3 regions of the Variovorax pasteuri genome follow, and region 1 is predicted to be linked to each of the others. Evidence: riboswitches for the same ligand, from Rfam matches in the RefSeq annotation. Region 1 holds a riboswitch; each other region holds the start of a gene.

Region 1 (4,053 bases):
TGGGGTACCCCACGTACATCATCACCACGCCCGAGGCGAACCACATGACGAACAGCAGGCAGCCGCCGATGCCCAGCCACCGGTGCGTCCAGTAGAGCCAGTGCCGGACGCGCGGCCAGGCGCGGCGCCATGCGGAGGTCATGCCGGAATTCATGCCGGATTTCAGAAGTCGACCAGCGCCGACAGCTCGAACGAGCGCGGCCGGCCCAGCAGCCACTGGTTGCCGCCGTTCGAGAACGACACCGGGTACTTGCGGTCGGCGAGGTTGTAGGCCCGCAGCGCCAGCTTGAGCGACGGGTTCGCCTGCCAGCTCACCGAGGCGTCGGCCACGGTGTACGAACCGATCCTGCGCGTGTTGGCCGCATCGACCTGGCGCGGGCCGACGTAGCGCACGCCGAAGGCGGCCTCCCACTGCGGCAGGAAGCGCCAGCCGAGCCACAGGTTGGCCGCCTCTTCGGGCACGCCGTTGGGCGTGTTGCCCGCGCGCGAGACCAGGCGGCCGTTCACGACCTCGTTGAAGTCCTCGTAGCGCGCGCGCAGCTTGGCAATATTGGCTTCGAGCCGCAGCGTGGAGGTGAGCGCCAGGTCGAGCGTGGCTTCCAGGCCCTCGGAGGACTGCTTGCCGACCTGCTGCGTCTTGTTCGGGTCGTTGGCGTCGCGCGAGAGCAGCTTGTTCTTCTCGATGCGGTAGGCCGCCACGGTCCAGGCGCCGCGGTTGTCGGCCAGCTGGCGCTTGTAGCCGACCTCCACTTGCTTGCCGGTGCTCAACTCGAAGGGCACCTGCGCGGCCGAGGTGCTGATCAGCGAAGTGAGCGGGTCGGCCGCGCGCGCCACCTGCGCGTAGTACGACTGCGACGCATCGGGCGCGTACACCACGCCGAGGCGGCCGGTGGCGTACTCGAAGGTCTTGCCCAGGTTGTTGGCGGCGTTCAGCAGGTCGGTGCGCGCGACCTTGGCATGGTCCCAGCGCAGGCTGCCCACCACCGACCATTGCTCGTTGAAGGCCAGCTTGTCTTCGGTGAAGAAGGCGTAGGTGTCGGTCTTGGTCTTGTAGCGCGGCGTGTAGGCCACGGGCGAGGCGTAGTAGCCGGGGTTGAACACGAACGGGTCGATCACCGAGCGCCCGCCGTAGGGCGAGTCGTTGCTGTGCTGGAAGTCGATGCGGTTCACGTCGAAGCCCACCAGCACCTGGTTGGCCAGCCCGAACACGCTGTGCTTGAAGGTGGCGTCGGTGCGGTTGCCGATCTGCTCCTGGTCGTGGCCGATCTCCAGGTAGTCGCCGCGCGTCACGCGGCGCGTGGTGGCGTTGAAGCTGTAGGTCTCGCTGTTGCGCCAGTGGCGCTTGCTCTCCAGGCGGTAGAGCTGGTTGCGCACGGTGACGGCGTCGTTCGGCGTCCACTGCGCGTCGAGCCGGGTCCATTTGTCGCGGTACTTGATTTCTGCGTCGTCCAGGTTGTAGTTCTGGCGCAGGGTCTGGCTGTTCAGGCGGCCGTCGATCAACGGCACGCCGTAGTAGCGCTGCGGGGTCTGGCGCCCTTCGTCGTGCGAGAGCGTGAACTGCAGCTGCGGCGACACGTCCAGGCGCACGGCCGCGCCCACAGCCAGGCTCTCGGCCTCGCCGCGCTGCATGAAGCCGTCGGTGGTGCGGTGGCTGATGTCGAAGCGGTACGACAGCTTGTCGTTGATGGCCCCCCCGCTGCCGAAGGCCGCCTGGCGGGTGGCGTCGGAGCCCAGCGTGAGCAGCGCCTCGTTCCGGATGGGGCCGCGCGTGGGCTTCCTGGGCACCACGTTGATGGCGCCGCCGATGGCACCTTCGCCGTACATCACCGAGGCCGCGCCGCGCAGCACTTCGATGCGGTCGACCGACCAGGTGTCGAACGGAAAGGTGACGGTGCCAGCGCCCGCATACAGGCGCGTGCCGTCGAACAGCTGCATCACCGAGCCGTGGCCCGTGAAGCCGCGTGCCGCCATCGCGGTGCCGCCGTTGCCGGGCCCGGGCGAGCCGGTGATGCCGGTGGCACGGGTGGCCGCGTCGACCACCGACACGTCGCCGCGCGCGCGGATGGTGTCACCCGTCAGCACCTCGATGCTGGCCGGCGTTTCCAGCGGCGTAAGGCCGAGCCGGCTGCCGGTGGACGTGGGCTCGTCGATGGCCAGCGGGGCCTGCCGGTCGGCCTCGATCCGTACCGGGTTCAGGGATGGGCTCTGGCTGGCGTCGGCCGCTTCAGCCGGCTGCGCAAGGGAAACGCAAGGCCCGAAGGCCAAGCCCAACCCCAGTGAAAGGCCTGAAAGGCGTGAAAGACCGGACAGCCGCGCCCGATGAAAGGGCACGCGCGTAACCGTGCCCGGGCGACTTCGCGCCCGTGTTGCTCGACCCATGTAGCTTCTCCTTCGGCCTGCGTCCCCGCAGGCTCACGACCGATAAAGGACGCGACGGGAGAGGCGAAAGGGCTGCCACGGTGAGCGCAAGCGCGAAGCGGCAGGCCCGGACACGCACTCCCGCTGCGTCCGAAGGCGGTTGCGAAGGCCGGTATCCGGGCTCGCGGAGCGCCGCTGTGTGCCGAATGGAGCACACGACGACCGAAACCCTCGCCTTCCCACGCCGAAGCGCAGTGACTGCCGAGCCTTCAAGAAAGAGGCTCGCGCGTAAGGATTTCCAGATCCGCTGACCGTTGCGGGGGCAGCGCAGGCTTTGACGCGTCTTGAACGACGCGGCGCACCTGCTTCCCGTTTAACCCCAGGGCCATGCGACATGGACCCGGGGCACCTTCGAACCGTGTTTGGGTGCAGTTATAAAAAGTTACCGCACCGAACCGGCGGGATTATAGGGAGCCGGGCGTGCCGTCGGGCCCGAACAGCCGCCGCATCATGGCCACGCCGGCCGCCAGCGCGTTCGAGTAGGTCGGATACGGCTGCAGCGCCGCTTCGAGGGGCGTGTAGACATGGGTGCGCTCGCCGGCCGCACCGGCCGCACCGGGAATTGCGGCGGGGTCGTCCACGGCTTCCATCAGCACCCAATAGAACTCGCCGACCTCCAGTTCGTGGATGGTGAGCGCGATGTTCCTGGGAGAGGGCATGGGCGGTATGAAAAGGGGCTGAGTGTTGAATGCCTGGAGGACGCGAGCCGTTGACAGCTACCGGGCTTCTCCTACAGAGCACACCGGTGGCCCGGCCTACTGTTTTACATGCAACCCGTCAGCGGGTCCCTGTTCTTTGCAAAACCTTCCCAGGAGGCAACATGAAACCCTTCAGCCTTGACCCGAGCATGCGGGCGACCATCGGCGGCGCGTTCTATCCGACGGGCTACTCGATGGTGATGTTCGCCAAACTGGAAGACGCCAGCCGCGTCGGCCAGCAGTTGATCGACAACGGCATGAGCGGCGACGACATCTTCCTGCTGCCGCCGCAGGCCGTGCTGTCGCAGATCACGCCGACCGTCGAACTCGCCGACGACCCGTTGCCGTCCGCCGGCACCGAAGGCGCCACCGTGCGTGCCTACACCAAGCTCGCGCAGGAAGGCCATGCCGCGCTGCTGGTCAAGACCGAGGACCGCGAAACCGCCGACAAGCTGATGGAGGCGGTGCGCACCGTGCCCTATGCCATGGCGCAGCGCTACCGCACCCTGGTCATCGAAGATCTCTGAACCCGGCGTGCCGGTGGGCGTGTGTATCAAGCCGGCACTGCCATCGACACGGCGCGCTGCACCACGTCGCGGGCCATGGCCTGTGCCAGTTCGTGTTCGCCGAGGAACACGGTGGCGGAGGTTTCCTGCGTGAGCAGGCGCGCCTCCTGCTCGTTGTGGCTGCGGATCACGGTCTGGATGGTGGGATTGAGCGTGCGCGCGGTTTCCATCATCTGGCGCACGTTGATGGCGTCGGGCGTGGCCACCACCAGCACCCGGGCGCGCGCAATGTGCGCCTGGATCAGCACCGCCGGATCGGCCGCATCGCCCCACACGGCCGGGGTGCCCGCCTCGCGCAGTTTTTCGACCAGCTCGCGGTTCTGCTCGGCCACCACGTAGGGAATGTCGTGCGCGTCGAGTTCCTGCGCAAT
Region 2 (4,053 bases), on a different contig from region 1:
TCTGTACTTCAATCTGCTTCATGCGGGGGAGTCTTGGGAAGGTGGTTCAGCCGGCAACCGCTCGAGCAGGGCATCCAGTCGTGTGCGGGCCGCGGCCAGCCGAGACTTCAGGGCATCGCGTTCGCGCGTGAGCGCATCGACCTGTTCCTGCAACAGCGCATTGGTGCGCTGCACCTCTTCGTGACGCACAAGCAGGCGTTCGACGCGCTCGGCGATCTGGTCGATGGGGCTGGAAGCGGGCATGGTTGGCGATTGTAGTTTCCCGGGAAAGCGGTCCTGCCGAGGCTGGGCGCGGTGCCCGGCGTGGTCGCGATTCTGCGGCTTCGCAGCCCGCCGATCAAACCTTTCATGGCTCGCTCAGGCGCACGTAGGTGGCCAGCAACGCGCTCTTGGCGGCCACGCCCAGTAGCACCGGGTTGGCGGTGCTTTCGATCACCGGCAGCCGTTCGCCCAGGTGGTCGAGAAAGCGCTGCAGCGCCTCGCCCAGCCCGGTGTCGGCGGTGATCGGCTGGATGGCTTGCGACAGCAGGGCGCCCGCGGTCGTCTCGGTGGGCGCAGTGCCCAGCGCCGCGAGCGGCACCACGCCGAGGTAGCGGTTGTCCGCATCGACCACGTACAGGTACTTCACCGGGTGCTGCAGGAAGATCCTGCTCATCGCCTCGCGGTCGGCGCCGGGGCCCACCACCGTTTCGGCCGGCTGCACCAGGTCGCGCATGTGCAGCCCGCGCAGGCGCAACTGCGTGTCGCGCTGTTCGTTGCGCCGCAGCGTGATCTCGTACATGGAGCCCGCATTGGCCGAGCGCGCCACGAAATACGCGATGACGCTAGCGGCCATGAGCGGCAGCATGACCTGGTAGCTCAGCGTCATCTCGAAGATCATCAGGATCGCCATCAGCGGCGCCTGCGTGGCACCCGCCAGGAACGCGCCCATGCCGACGATGGCGTAGGCGAACGGCGCCGAGGTGGCCGCCGGCCACAGCGCCTGCACCCCCTGGCCGAACAGCGCACCGACCATGCAGCCGAAGAACAGCGCCGGCGTAAACACGCCGCCCACCGCGCCCGAGCCGGCGGTGGCCAGCGTGGCGGCTGCCTTGGCGAGCAGCACCAGGGCGATGAAAGTCCACGGCCACGGCGTGTGCAGCACCGCGTTGACCACGCTGTAGCCGTTGCCCCACACCTCGGGTACCGGCACCGAGATCGCGCCCATCAGCAGGCCGCCCAGCGCCAGCCGCCAGGGCAGCGCCAGCGGCAGCCGCGAGAACAGCGCCCGGCTGCCCTGCAGCGCGCGCAGGAAGCCGATGGCCGCGAAGCCCAGCAGCACGCCGAGCACGCAGAACAGCACGACCTCGGTGCCGTGGATCTCCGGGAACGCCGGCATCCGGTAAGGCGGCTGGTAGCCGGGCAGCGCCCGCATGGCGACGTTGGCGACCACCGAGGCGATGATGATCGGCCCCACGCTTTCCATCGCGATGGAGCCCAGCACGATCTCGGCCACGAAGAAGGCGCCCGCGATGGGCGCGTTGTAGGCGGCGGTCAGGCCTGCCGCCGCCCCGCAAGCCACCAGCAGCCGCAGCCGCTCGACCGGAAAGCGGAACACCCGGCCCAGCAGCGACGCCGCCAGCGCCGCGAGCTGCACCATCGAGCCTTCGCGCCCGATGGAGCCGCCGCTGCCGATGCTGACCAGCGACGACGCGCTGCGCACCAGCGTCTGCGCCACCGGAATGCGCCCGTCGCCCAGCACGATGGCTTCCATGTAGTCGGAGGTGGCGCTGCGCGAAGCGATGCGTTTGGCCCACACCAGCAGCAACCCCGCCACCAGCCCGCCGAGCGTGGGGCAGGCGACGCGCGCCCACCACGGCAGGCCTTTCGCCATGGCCACCAGCCCGTTGCCGGGGCCGAGCACCAGGTGTTCGAAGTGATAGAGCGCCGCGCGGAAGAGTTCGGTCGCCAGCGTGCCGAGCAGCCCGGCCACGATGGCCCACAGCAGCATCGATTGCCAGCCGGAAACACCCAGCAGACGCTGCAGCGCCGAACGAAGATTCAGGAATACCGAGGCGGGCCGCATATGGCGACCGATGTTAGCGGTGAGGCGCAACTTTCGACTTAAGGAAGAGCCCGCAGGGCCTAAAATGCCGCCCGTTGGTGCTTGCGGCCTGGTTCACATGCCGCGGTTCAACGGGAAGCAGGAGTGGAAGCCCCCCGACCTCACGCAGGTCGGTTCAAGGCCGAAGCCGCCTGCGCTGCCCCCGCAACGGTCAAGCAGACGGCGCCGCAAGGCGCCAACCCCTTTCCATCCAAGCCACTGGGCGCCCTGAAACAGGTGCCTGGGAAGGCGGTGGGGGTTGTTCTGCCAGCCCGGATACCGGCCAACAAGGCGGCTGCCGCATGCGTGAACGATCCACGCAGGGGCAGCCATGGCGCCCATGGCGCCGGCGGGGAGGCCGGCGAGGGGTATAGACGTTCGTTCGGTCCATTCAATGATTTCCCACGTTTGCTTTTCCAGCGGCCGCGCGCCTGTGCGCCGCCTGCGTTTCGCCTGCCTGCAACTGCCTTTGGGCGTGGCGCTGGCGTCCGCCTTCGGCGGCCTCGCCCATGCCCAGGAAGCCCCGGCCCTGAGCGAAACGGTGGTCACGGCCAACCGCACGCCGCAGGCGCTGTCCGAACTGGTGGGCGACGTGTCCATCGTCGACCGCCAGGCCATCGAGCGCAGCGGCGCGACCGGCGTGGCCGACGTGCTCGCACGGCTGCCCGGCATCGAGATCTCGCGCAACGGCGGCGTGGGCAACACCACCAGCCTGTTCATCCGCGGCGCCGAAACACGCTTCACGGCCGTGTACCTCGACGGCGTGCGCATCGACTCGCAATCCACCGGTGGCGCCGGCTGGGAAGGCATTCCGCTGTCGCAGATCGACCGCATCGAAGTGCTGCGCGGACCGGCCGCAGCGGTGTACGGCTCGGACGCCGTGGGCGGCGTGATCCAGCTCTTCACCCGGCGCGGCGAAGAGGGCGTGCGGCCCTACGCGGGCATCGGCTTCGGCAGCAAGGGGCTGCGCAAGATCGAAGGCGGCGTGAGCGGCAAGTCGGGCCTGCTCGACTATGCGTTCGGCGTGGAGCACGAGGAAAGCAAGGGCTTCAACGTGCAGCCGGTCGACAAGCGCACCCCCAGCAAGGACGGCTTCACCAGCCCCGACCGCGACGGCTACCGCAGCACCTCGGGCAACGTGAAACTGGGCCTGCAGATCACGCCGGACCAGCGCCTGGACGCCACGCTGCTCAGCAGCGACATCACGGCCGGCTACGACGCCACGGTGTCGTACCGCAGCCGGCTGCCCATCACCTTCGCCAACGACCAGGCGAACAACACGCTGCGCACTGCCGGGCTGACCTGGTCGGCCAAGTGGAACGACGTCTACAGCACCCGCGTGCAGGTGACCGACTCGCAAACCGTCTACAAGACGCAGCCGTCGTTCTACCGCACCGAAACCAAGCTGCGCGGCTACCTGTTCCAGAACGAGTTCCGCTTCGGCCCGCACCTGCTGAGCGCCACCTTCGAACGCCGCGAAGACGCGCTCGAAAACGCGCCCACCACCTCGTCGAAGCTGCTGTCGCGCGACCGCGCGCAGGACGCCATTTCGCTGGGCTACGGTTTCGTGCAAGGCCCGCATTCGCTGCAGCTGCACGTGCGCCACGACAAGGACAGCGAGTTCGGCGGCAAGACCACCGGCAGCGCGGCCTACGGCTTTGCCATCACGCCGGCGCTGCGCTTCACCGCCTCGGCCGGCACGGCGTTCCGCGTGCCCACGCTGTACCAGCGCTTCAGCGAGTACGGCCTGGCCACGCTCAAGCCCGAGTCCAGCCGCAACGTGGAGCTGGGCCTGCAGTACGCCGAAGACGGCACCCAGGCGGGCATCGTGGTCTACAACAACCGCGTGCAGAACCTGATCGTGTTCGACGGCACGGCCAAGGGCTGCGCCTCGTCGTTCGGTTGCTACGCCAGCACCGCGCGCGCCCGCTACCAGGGCGTGACGCTGTCGGGCAGCCAGCGTTTCGGCG
Region 3 (4,053 bases), on a different contig from region 1:
CTGCAGGCTCTGGCGCTGCACGGCCTTCTCCAGGCGCGGGTAGGTGATGCCCGTGAAGGCGAGGTCCACCAGCTCGTGGTCGGTCTCCTCCAGCAGCCAGCGCGCCATCTTCGCCATGTCGCCGTTGGCCTGCCGGTCCGACGAGCCCCGGCCCAGGATCACCACGCCGGTGGTGGTGGGGTCGGGCATGTCCAGCGCCTGCATCGCGCCCTTCAGGCGCCGCCGCAGGATCGCCAGGATCGGGTCGCAGGCCGTGAGGTGCGGCGCATACAGGAACTGCACCATCGGGAACTTGAGCCGCGCACCGTCGATGGCCTGCGGAATGTCCATCTTCACGTGGCCCGCCGCATTCAGGATGAGCGGCACCACGACCACGCGTTGCGCGCCCTTGGCCGCGCGGCGCAGCCCCTCGCTCATCGTGACCTCGGAGAACTCGATGAAGCACACCTCGATGCGCCAGCCCGGCCGGCGCTCGCGCCACTGCGCCGCAAAGGCCTCGATCTCGTCGTTGCCGGATTTTTCGCGCGAGCCGTGGCCCACCAGGAGAATGGTTTCGGTGCTCATGGAAGGTCCTGCAGGAGGGTCTGGACGGGAACGCTCGCGCGCCGGAAGCGGTGCGTGAAGCTCGCGTCGTAGAGTTTGGATTTGGCCAGCGTGGTCCATTGCCGCGCGCCCAGCGTGGGGCTCGCGATGATCATCGACTGGCTCACGATGCGGGCCTCGCGGCACAGCGCCTGGATGGTGGCGACCGTGCCGCGCACGATCTTTTCCTCGCCCGGCCAGCTCGCCTTGTGGACCACCACCACGGGGGCGTCGGGCGACCAGCCGGCGGCCGTCAGCGCGGCCGTGACCTTGCCCATGAGCGTGATGCTCAGGAAGATGCACAGCGTGCTGTGGTGCGCGGCCAGCGCCTCCAGCGATTCGCCTTCGGGCATCGGTGTGCGGCCCTCGACGCGCGTGAAGATCACGGTCTGCGTGACCTCGGGCAGCGTGAGGCTCTCCACCGCCGCCGCCGCCGAGGCCATGGCGGAAGACACGCCCGGCACCACGCCGATCGGCACGCCCGCCGCATCCAGCGGCTGCACCAGCTCGATGAGCGCACCGTACAGGCCCGGGTCGCCGGTCTGCAGGCGCACCACGGTATGGCACCGTGCGGCCTGCGCAATGAGCCACGCGGACATCTGCTCGAGCGTCATGTCCTTGCTGTCGGCAATTTCGCAGTCGGGCGGCGCCCAGCGCGTGGCGGCTTCGCTCACGAGCGAGCCCGCGAACAGGATGGCCCCTGCGCGTTCGACAAGGCCTCGGCCCTTGACGGTGATGAGTTCCGGGTCGCCCGGACCCGCGCCGACGAACCACACGGTTCCCGGCGTGCACGCTCCCTGCGGAGCGCTGCTTGGAGCGATGGCTCGCTCGTTCATGATGTTTCCTCCGCGCCCGCCGCGCGACTGATGGTCGTTAAGACCCGGCGGGGGGGAGAAATCGGAGGCGTCAGCGAATGCTGTTCCGGCGGATGACCTGATGCATCGAGCCGGACGCAATGCGTCGCCCGCCGATCCTCGCCCACCGCAAGGTCATGCGCTGGTCGTCAGGCCGGTCTCCGGGCTCGCGAGCGGAGGGCCGTCGGCTCTCCTGCAAAGACCGCCTTCCCGTGCCGTTCGTGACACAGTGGCGTGGGACCGGATCCCGGGGTCTTGCTTCTGACTCGCTTACCGTTGCGGGGGCAGCGTCGGCATGGCGCGGTGTTCTCCACCGCCGCGCACCGACTTCCCGTTTCACCCTGGCCGCCCCGCCGTTTCCACGGGGCGCCAGGACACCTGACAACGCGGGCGGAGTGTATCAGCCGCATGCCGCGGCGCGCCCCGCAAGGACCTGCCCTCGCCGCCCGGCAGCGCGCTCAGATGCCGGTGAGGCCGCCGGTGCACATCAGCGTCTGGCCGCTCACGTAGTCGGACTCCGGCGCGCACAGCAGGTACACCGCGCCGGCCGCTTCTTCGGGCGTGCCGCCGCGCCCCAGCGGAATGGACTGCTCCATCATCGCCAGCAGCCCGGGGTTGATGCCGACCTTGATCTCGCGGCCCTCGATGTTCGCGGTGGACGCCTCGGCGGTGCTGGCGGTCAGCCGCGTCTGGATGAAGCCGAAGGCCACGCAGTTGACGGTGACGTTCATGCGTCCCCACTCCTTGGCCAGCGTCTGCGTGAGCCCGACGATGCCGGCCTTGGCGGTCGAATAGTTGGCCTGGCCCGCGTTGCCGAAGAGGCCCGCCACCGACGAGATGTTGACCACCTTGCGCACCACGCGTTGCCCTGCTTCGGTCTCTGCCTTCGACAGCGCGCGGATCACGGGCTGCGCCGCGCGCAGGATGCGAAAGGGCGCCGTCAGGTGCACGTCGATCATGGCGTACCACTGCTCGTCGGTCATCTTCTGCACCACGCTGTCCCAGGTGTAGCCGGCGTTGTTGACGACGATGTCCAGGCCCTTGTATTCGCTCACCGCCGTGCCGACGAAGCGCTCGGCGAAATCCGGCGCGGCCACGCTGCCGACGCAGGCGACGGCCTCGCCGCCCGCCGCGCGGATGGCCTGCACGGTGTCTTCGGCCGGCTCGGCGTCGAGGTCGTTGACGACGATGCGCGCGCCTTCGGAGGCGAGCTTCAAGGCAATGGCGCGGCCGATGCCGCGGCCCGAGCCGGTGATGAGGGCGACCTTGCCGGCGAGTTTGGGTGTCATGTCTCTTGTCTTTCCTGAAGTGATGTCAGCGCAGCGCCACCAGCGCTTCGCCCGCGATGCGCGTCTGCCCGTACTGGTTGGCGCTGAGCACCTCGATGCGCACGCAGGGCTCGCCGTTGTGCTCGAGCTTCTCGACCACGCGGCCGGTGCAGCGCACCGCATGCCCCAGGTGCGTGATGCCCTGGAAGCGCACGTCGAAGCGGCGCAGCTGCGACTGCGGCGCCCACTGCGTGAGCAGCCGCCCGAGCCAGGCCATGCCCAGCATGCCCTGCGCGAACACGTCGGGCATGCCCGCCTTGCGCGCGAAGTCGGTGTCGATGTGAATCGGGTTGTGGTCGCCCGAGGCACCCGCGAACAGCGCGAGTGCGGTGCGGTTCACCGGCGGCAGCTGCAGCGCGGGCAGTTCGTCGCCGACTTGAACGGCGTCGCAGGTCAGGGCATTCATCGGTGTTCCTTCAGTGGCGGCAGACGATCACCGCGCGCAGTTCGGCGACCAGCTCGTCGCGCTGGTTGGTGGCGCGCGAGGTCTTCACGACGAACTCGAGCGCGCCGTTCTTCTTGTCGTAGATGTCGGTGATGGTGGAGCGCACCGTCACCGTGTCGCCCACGCAGGCCGGCCGGTGGTAGCTGAAGCTCTGCTCGCCGTGCAGCAGCTTCGACAGCGGAATCTGCAGGTCGGCCAGCAGCTGGCTGGACGCACCCGAGTCGAGCTCGGCCGCGAACAGGAAGGTCGGCGGCGCGGGCAGGTCGGGGTAGCCGGCGGCACGCGCGGCGGCGGCGTCGGTGTAGACGGGGTCGGTCTCGCCGATGGCCTTGGCGAAGAATTGCAGCCGGCTGCGCTCGATGGGCAGCACCGAGGGCGGCAGCGTGTGACCGATCCATTTCCTGTCGATCATGGTGCCGGCCTTCACGCGCGTTCGACGCGTTCGTACAGCGTGACCACGCAGGCGCCGCCCAGCCCGAGGTTGTGCTGCAGCGCCATCCGCGCGCCCTCGACCTGGCGCTTGTCCGCCGTGCCGCGCAGCTGCTGGACCAGCTCCGTGCATTGCGCCAGGCCGGTGGCGCCCAGCGGGTGCCCCTTCGACAGCAACCCGCCCGACGGGTTGGTGACCACCCGGCCGCCGTAGGTGTTGTCCCCGTCGAGCACGAACTTCTCGGCGCCGCCCACGGGGCACAGGCCCAGCGCCTCGTAGCTCAGCAGTTCGTTGTGCGCGAAGCAGTCGTGCAGCTCGACCACGTCAACGTCCTGCGGGCCGACGCCGGCCGCGTCGTACACCTTCTGCGCGGCCTCCTGCGCCATGCTGAAGCCGACCACCTCGCGCATGTCC

The links. Region 1 has a riboswitch for cobalamin ahead of ACSFBM_RS09595 (TonB-dependent receptor). Riboswitches for the same ligand answer to the same signal wherever they lie in the genome.
Region 2: it holds a riboswitch for cobalamin, as region 1 does, so the genes downstream of both, ACSFBM_RS06490 (TonB-dependent receptor domain-containing protein) here and ACSFBM_RS09595 (TonB-dependent receptor) in region 1, are expected to answer to the same signal.
Region 3: it holds a riboswitch for cobalamin, as region 1 does, so the genes downstream of both, cobM (precorrin-4 C(11)-methyltransferase) here and ACSFBM_RS09595 (TonB-dependent receptor) in region 1, are expected to answer to the same signal.

Annotation. Positions count from the first base shown of each region.
Region 1 covers NZ_JBPJZS010000002.1:518,272-522,324, forward strand. Annotated here, with positions in the region: gene ACSFBM_RS09590 (PepSY domain-containing protein) at 1-142, opposite strand, end outside; gene ACSFBM_RS09595 (TonB-dependent receptor) at 163-2,265, opposite strand; cobalamin riboswitch at 2,509-2,785, opposite strand; gene ACSFBM_RS09600 (hypothetical protein) at 2,823-3,077, opposite strand; gene ACSFBM_RS09605 (hypothetical protein) at 3,239-3,643, shown strand; gene ACSFBM_RS09610 (cation:proton antiporter domain-containing protein) at 3,670-4,053, opposite strand, start outside.
Region 2 covers NZ_JBPJZS010000001.1:1,373,005-1,377,057, forward strand. Annotated here, with positions in the region: gene ACSFBM_RS06475 (cell division protein ZapA) at 1-22, opposite strand, end outside; gene ACSFBM_RS06480 (DUF904 domain-containing protein) at 19-243, opposite strand; gene ACSFBM_RS06485 (ClcB-like voltage-gated chloride channel protein) at 347-2,065, opposite strand; cobalamin riboswitch at 2,125-2,385, shown strand; gene ACSFBM_RS06490 (TonB-dependent receptor domain-containing protein) at 2,478-4,053, shown strand, end outside.
Region 3 covers NZ_JBPJZS010000004.1:100,070-104,122, reverse strand. Annotated here, with positions in the region: gene ACSFBM_RS16875 (sirohydrochlorin chelatase) at 1-564, opposite strand, end outside; gene cobM (precorrin-4 C(11)-methyltransferase) at 561-1,418, opposite strand; cobalamin riboswitch at 1,572-1,833, opposite strand; gene ACSFBM_RS16865 (SDR family NAD(P)-dependent oxidoreductase) at 1,895-2,725, opposite strand; gene ACSFBM_RS16860 (MaoC family dehydratase) at 2,751-3,170, opposite strand; gene ACSFBM_RS16855 (MaoC family dehydratase N-terminal domain-containing protein) at 3,181-3,621, opposite strand; gene ACSFBM_RS16850 (lipid-transfer protein) at 3,633-4,053, opposite strand, start outside.